2 linked regions of the Collimonas fungivorans Ter331 genome follow. The protein of the gene in region 2 interacts with the protein of the main gene of each other region in a pairwise test. Links are inferred from orthologs where the notes say so. Each region holds a gene or a part of one and is shown on either strand. Other genes may lie near its edges.

What was found.
Region 1: the proteins of CFU_RS21345 (region 2) and ileS interact in binary tests that used the Escherichia coli proteins (3 or more experiments, as listed by UniProt). The link is inferred for Collimonas fungivorans Ter331 from one-to-one orthologs.

Annotation. Positions count from the first base shown.
Region 1 is NC_015856.1:3,812,578-3,816,341, reverse strand. Bases 193-3,638 are described here. They hold ileS (isoleucine--tRNA ligase), read right to left. Parts: upstream 3,303-3,638; coding sequence 393-3,302; downstream 193-392. Other genes in these bases: CFU_RS16820 (bifunctional riboflavin kinase/FAD synthetase), read right to left, coding at 3,370-3,638; lspA (signal peptidase II), read right to left, coding at 193-259. In the rest of the region: more of lspA, read right to left, coding at 1-192; more of CFU_RS16820, read right to left, coding at 3,639-3,764. UniProt on the Escherichia coli protein: Catalyzes the attachment of isoleucine to tRNA(Ile). As IleRS can inadvertently accommodate and process structurally similar amino acids such as valine, to avoid such errors it has two additional distinct tRNA(Ile)-dependent editing activities.
Region 2 is NC_015856.1:4,799,842-4,803,005, forward strand. The notes cover bases 157-3,002. They hold CFU_RS21345 (sugar ABC transporter substrate-binding protein), read right to left. Parts: upstream 2,135-3,002; coding sequence 1,178-2,134; downstream 157-1,177. Other genes in these bases: CFU_RS21340 (sugar ABC transporter ATP-binding protein), read right to left, coding at 157-1,098; CFU_RS21350 (pyridoxal phosphate-dependent aminotransferase), read right to left, coding at 2,340-3,002. In the rest of the region: more of CFU_RS21340, read right to left, coding at 1-156; more of CFU_RS21350, read right to left, coding at 3,003-3,164. UniProt on the Escherichia coli protein: Part of the ABC transporter complex RbsABC involved in ribose import. Binds ribose. Also serves as the primary chemoreceptor for chemotaxis.

The sequences.
Region 1 (3,764 bases), 990 kb from region 2 along the record:
CAGCGGCGATGCCGAGCGCGGTGAAAAAATAGCGCTGCCAGCCGGATTCGGTGGACAGGAAGCTGAACGCGGCGCCCTTGTTATACACCAGCACCAGGTTGAAGAAGGAGGTCACGGCATGCGATTCGCCGTAGCTGAACAGGCGCACGATGGTGATCTTGGTGAGCTGGTCGAGCAGCAGCACCAGTGCGGCGATCGCCAGCCATGGCGCCAGGCCGTAGTTGGAAGAAGATGACGAGGAACGTTTTTTGGTGGCCATATTAAGATAAGTTGGTTGTAGGGTGGGCACATCGTGCCCACGCAGGAATTCACTCTACGTATATGTCTATTTCAGTACCGAATGGGCCAATACTCCGGCTATCGCTGTCACGCGTGGGCACGGCGTGCCCACCCTACGCAAAATGCCGGTCTTCGCCGTCGCCGAACAGGTTGGCGACACAGCGTCCGCACAGGCCCGGATGTTCCGGGTGGCTGCCGACGTCGGCCCGGTAATGCCAGCAGCGTTCGCATTTCTGCTGCGCCGACGGCGTCACCACGATCGTTTCTTCTGCTTCGGTCGCCACTTCCGATACCGTTGCGCTGGAAGTGATCAAGACAAACTTCAGGTCGTCGCCCAGGCTGCTGAGCAGCGCATGCTTGGCCGGCGCCGCCTTGATTTCGACTTCCGCCTGCAGCGAAGAACCGATGCCACCCGCGACCCGCACTTCTTCCAGCTGCTTGGTGACGTCGGCGCGCACCGCACGCAGCGCGCTGAATTTATCGATCAGGGCGGCAGCGCCGTCGATTTCCGGCAGCGTGTAATAGGTCTGGGTGAAAATGGTTTCATCGCTGGCGGCAAACGCTTCCGGGCTGGCGAAGAACGACCAGGCTTCTTCCGCCGTGAACGACAGCGTCGGCGCCATCACCCGCAGCAAGGCCTGGGTGATGTGCCAGATCGCGGTCTGCGCGGAACGGCGCGCCGGCGAACTGACGCCGCTGGTGTACAGGCGGTCTTTCAGGATGTCGAGGTAGAAGCCGCCCAGGTCTTCCGAGCAGTACATCTGCAGCTTCGAGATCACCGGATGGAATTCGTAAGTCTCGTAGTGCTGCAGGATGTCGGCTTGCAACTGCGCCATGCTGGCGATCGCATAGCGGTCGATTTCCAGCAGGTCGGCGATCGGCACCGCGTCCTTCAACGGATCGAAGTCGGAGGTGTTGGCCAGCAGGAAGCGCAAGGTATTGCGGATGCGGCGATACGATTCGGTGACGCGTTTCAGGATTTCGTCGGAGATGGTGATCTCGCCTGAGTAGTCGCTGGCAGCCACCCACAGGCGCAGGATTTCCGCGCCCAGCGAATCCGCTACCTTTTGCGGTTCGACGCCGTTCTTCAGCGACTTCGACATCTTGCGGCCTTCGCCGTCGACCACGAAACCGTGCGTCAGCAGCGCGTTATACGGCGCACGGCCATTCAGCATGGAGGAAGTCAGCAGCGACGAGTGGAACCAGCCGCGATGCTGGTCCGAACCTTCCAGGTAGAGGTCGGCCGGGAACTGCAGCTGGCTGGCGTGCGAACCGCGCAATACCGTCTGGTGGGTAGAGCCGGAGTCGAACCAGACATCCAGCGTGTCCTTGTTCTTGAGGTAGTTGACGGCGTCGTCGCCCAGCAATTCCTTCGGGTCCAGCGCCTGCCAGGCTTCGATCCCGCTTTGCTCGACGCGCTGCGCGATCTGTTCCAGCAGCTCCGGCGTGCGCGGATGCAGCTGGCCGCTTTCCTTGTGCACGAAGAACGCCATCGGCACGCCCCACTGGCGTTGGCGCGATAGGGTCCAGTCGGGGCGGTTGGCGATCATGCCGTGCAGGCGCGCCTTGCCCCAGGCAGGGAAAAATGCGGTTTCTTCAATCGCTTGCAGGGCGGTTGCGCGCAGGCTCGGCTGGCCGTCCTTCGGCAAGTTGTCCATGCTGGCGAACCACTGCGAAGTGGCGCGGTAGATGATCGGCGTCTTGTGGCGCCAGCAGTGCATGTAGCTGTGGTCGAACATGACCAGCTTGAACAGCGCGCCGGCTTCTTCCAGCTTGGCGCAGATCGGCTTGGATGCTTCCCAGATGGTCATGCCGGCAAAGAACGGCAGCCAGGACGCGAACTTGCCGTCGCCCATGACCGGGCTGATGATGTCGTCGTCCTTCATGCCATGCGCTTTGCAGGAGATGAAGTCTTCGATGCCGTAGGCTGGCGCAGAGTGCACGATGCCGGTGCCGCTGTCGGTGGTGACGTAGTCGCCCAGGTAGACCGGCGACAGGCGGTTGTAGCCGGGATCGCTGGCGGCCAGCGGATGCTTGAAATTGATCAGCGCCAGCGCTTCGCCTTTGCAGCTGGCGATGACCTTGCCTTCGAGGCCGAAACGCTGCAGCGAGTCTTCCACCAGGTCCTGCGCCAGGATCAGCAGCAGCGGCGCGCCGTTGCGCGTGGTCTGCACCAGCGCGTAGTCGACTTCCGGATGGACGTTGAGGGCCTGGTTGGACGGGATGGTCCACGGCGTGGTGGTCCAGATCACGACATAACCTTGGCCGGCCGGCAGCGACGCCAGGCCGAACGCGGCGGCGATCTTGTCCGGCTCGGCAAACGGGAAGCCGACGTCGATCGACGGGTCGCGCTTGTCCTGGTATTCGACTTCCGCCTCGGCCAGGGCCGAACCGCAATCGAAGCACCAGTTGACCGGTTTCAGGCCGCGATAGACATAACCCTTTTCCAGGATGGCACCGAGCGCGCGCAGTTCGTCGGCTTCATTGCCGAAGGCCATGGTCAGGTAGGGGTTGTCCCATTCGCCCAGCACGCCGAGGCGGATGAAGTCTTTGCGCTGCAGGTCGATCTGTTCGTTGGCGTAAGCGCGCGCTTTCGACTGCACTTCAGCCACCGGCAGGTTCTTGCCGTATTTCTTTTCGATCTGGATCTCGATCGGCATGCCGTGGCAATCCCAGCCCGGCACATAAGGCGCATCGAAGCCGGCCATGTTGCGGGCCTTGACGATCATGTCCTTGAGGATCTTGTTGACGGCGTGGCCCAGGTGGATCTCGCCGTTGGCGTACGGCGGGCCGTCATGCAGGATGAATTTCGGGCGGCCCTTGGAGGCTTTGCGGATCCGTTCGTAGACTTTCTTTTCCTGCCATTGCTTGACCCATTGCGGCTCGCGCTTGGCGAGGTCGCCGCGCATGGGGAAGGGCGTCTCGGTCATGTTGACCGGGTATTTGCTCTGCGGTTTATTTTGCAATTTACTTTGCGGTTTCGCAGGTTTATCGTTTTCTGGTTTGCTGGTCTGGTCGGACATAATTTTCTTCAGTGGAATTCTGTGGGGCCAACATAAATGCGGGCAAGGCCGAGGAGTTGCGACAGCGTCAAATTCGGTCAGTGGCCGAAACTGCCGACATATCGTGCTGGCCGTGCTGGCGGAAATACGCGCGCGCATTGCCGACATCGCGCGTAATCGCGGCAGTCAGGGTCGGCAGGTCGACATATTTCTCTTCGTCGCGCAGTTTCTGCAAAAACTCGACCTGTATCAGCTTGCCGTAGCAATCGCCGGCAAAGTCGAGGATATAACTCTCCAGCAGCACTCGACCGCTGTCGTCCACGGTGGGGCGGATGCCGATGCTGGCGACTGCCGGCAAAGGCTGTTCGGCCAGGCCGTGGACATTGACCACAAAGATGCCGGACAGCGCCGGCAGCTTATGGTTGACGCGCAGGTTCAGGGTCGGGAAACCGATGGTGCGGCCCAGCTTTTTGCCGTGCACTA
Region 2 (3,164 bases):
CGATTGCGGCAGCAGCAAACCCTGGCTCTTGCGGTCTTCGGTGATCATGGCAATGCCGGCGGCGATGGCGTCTTTCGGCGATGAAATTTTGGCCGCCTGGGTTTGATCGCCGATGAATACCTCGCCCTGGTCGGCACGATCGGCGCCGAAAATCAGGCGCAGCAATTCGGTACGGCCGGAGCCGATCAGGCCGGCGACGCCAAGGATTTCGCCGGCGCGCAGATCGAATGAAGTAGGCGCAACCACCTTGCCGCGTCCGATATTGCGCACGCGCAGCAAGGGTGCGCCGATAGTGCGATGGCCAAGATCGAGCTCGGCTTCGGCGGCGCGGCCGACCATCAGTTGCACCAGCGCTTCGGTGCTGTAGCCGCCGATGGCGTCGTCGCACACCAGCTGGCCGTCGCGCAGCACCGCGATACGGTCGGCCACGCGCTTCAGCTCTTCCAGCCGATGCGAGATATAGATGATGGCGACGCCTTCCGACTGCAGCCGCGCAATCTGCGTGAACAGCAGCTCGACTTCGCGGTTGGTCAGCATCGCGGTCGGTTCGTCCAGCACCAGCAAACGGCAGCTGCCGATCAGGTTGCGGGCGATTTCCACCATCTGCTGGTGGCCCACGCCCAGTTCGCCGACCGGCGTCCAGGGATCGAGATCGGTCAACCCTACCGCCGCCATCTGGATCCGCGTGTCCTCCGCCAGCCTGGCTTTGTCGATCCAGCCGAAGCGGTGCGGCAGCTGGTTAAAATACAGGTTTTCGGCGATGCTCAGGGTCGGGATCAGGTTCAGTTCCTGCATCACCATGCGGATGCCGAGATGTTCGGCTTCCTTGCGCGAACCTGGCCGGTACGGCTGGCCGTCGAGCTGCATGCCGCCAGTGGTGGCGTCGACCAGGCCGCAGACGATTTTCGACAACGTGCTTTTGCCGGCGCCGTTTTCGCCGGTCAGCGCCAGGATCTGGCCCGGACTGATACTGATCGTGACATCGCTCAAGACCGGTTCGACATAGGTCTTGCCGATGCCGCTCAGACTTAACAAGGGAACTGCGGATGCAGCGGCGCGCCCGTCGGAACGCGCCGCCGCCATGGATTCATTGGACATTCTGTACTCCAGCAGTGACAGCTGCAGTTATGCTTGGCGGAGCAAGGCAAAGTATTCCCTTGCCCCGCATGCAGGTTGATTACTTGCTGTCTTTGGTCACCAGCGCGACCTTGGTTTCAACAGTGCCGCCGAGGGTGTTCTGGGCTTTCTTGTCGGTAATCGCCTTCAATACCGTCTCGATGCCGAACACCGCTTGCTGCGAAGCGAACTGGTCGGCGGTTGCCAGGACGCGGCCGTCTTTCAGCATCGGCTTGATGGCGTTGATGTTGTCGTAGCCGACCACCAGCACCTTGCCGGTCTTGCCGGCAGCCTTGACCGCAGCGACCGCGCCCAGGGCCATGTTGTCGTTACCGGCCAACAATGCCTTGATGTCCGGATGCGCATTCAGCATGGCGGCGGCGATCTGGTTGCCCGGTGCCATTTCCCATTGGCCGGACTGCACGGCAACCACATTGGCGCCGGCGGTCTTCATGGCATCCTGGAAGCCCAGCGTGCGTTGTTGTGCATTGAAGGTTGTCGAGACGCCTTCAATGATGCCAACCTTGTCGCCAGTTTTGATCTGCTTGGCAAGATAGTCGCCGACCAGCTTGGCGCCCAGGCGGTTATCCGGACCGACGAACGGCACTGTAATGCCTTTTTCCTTGAGTGCTGCATCATCCAGCTTGTTGTCGATATTGACCACGATGATGCCGGCGTCGATCGCCTTCTTGATGACAGGCACCAGCGCCTTGGAGTCGGCGGGAGCGATCACCAGGCCGTTGACCTTGGAAACGATCATCTGTTCGACGATCTTGATCTGGTTGGAGGTATCGGTTTCGTCCTTGATGCCATTGGCGATCAGGTCATATTGCGCTGCGTGCGCCTTCTGGTGTTCCTTGGCGCCGTTTTCCATGGTCAGGAAAAATTCATTGGCGAGCGACTTCATCACCAGTGCAACCTTCGGTTTGGCGGCGGTCTGCGCCATGGCTGGCAAAGACGGCAAGGCGCAGACCAGGATGGTGGCGGCAATCAGCTTGAGGCGGATACGGGTATTCATCAAAAGTCTCCTGAAATTTGTTGTTGAGCAGCAGGTCCGTCGGATCGGCATGCCGCCATTTTGAATGCGCAAACGTTTGCGCGCTTCGATGATAGCACCAGATCCCGCAAAAAAACAAGGCCGTTGCTCTGCTTGCCAAAACAGCAATTGGATTATCGGGGAGGCGGCCGGACAGGCGATTCCGGCCGATGAAACAGTCGCCGGATCAGGCCAGAAGAAAACGCTCCAGCCGCTGCACGCCATCTTCCAGGCGCTCCAGCGAACTGGCGAAACACCAGCGCACGCAGCCTTCGCCTTCCGGGCCGAAGGCATTGCCGGGCGCCAGGCCGAGGCCGGCGTCGCGCACCAGCTGCTTGCACAGCGCCAGGCTGTCGTCGACGCCGTCGACGCGGAAGAACAGGTACATCGCACCTTTAGGCCGCGGCGCGGTAATTCCCGGCAAGGCGTTCAGGCGCTGGTACAGGAAATCGCGCGCCGCGCGATAACGGGCCACCGTGCTGCCGATGATTTCGTCGCCGCGCTCGATGGCAACGACGCCGGCGCGCTGCACAAAGCCGGGCGCGCAGGAAGTGTTGTACTCGATCAGCTTGCCGATGTCCGTCATCAAGGTCGGCGGCGCCACCAGCCAGCCCAGTCGCCAGCCGGTCATCAGCCAGGACTTGGAAAAGCTGTTGGAAGAAATCAGCCGGTCATCGGCATCTGCGATATCCAGGAAGGACGGCGCGCACTGCGGCGCGTCGGCCCGCTCGGTGTATACCAGCCGTTCATAGACATCGTCGGCGACAATCCAGATACCGTGCCGGCGGCAATGCGCCAGCACGATTTCCTGCTGTTCGCGCGGCATGACCCAGCCGGTCGGATTGTTGGGCGAATTCAGCAGGACGGCGCGGGTGCCCGGAGTCAGGGCGTCCAGCAGCAGCTGCAAATCGAGTTCCCAGGTCTGGCCGAACTGCAGCGCCACCCGCACAACGTCGCCGCCGAGGATTTTCGGGATCTCGGCGACATTCGGCCACAGCGGCGTCACCGCCAC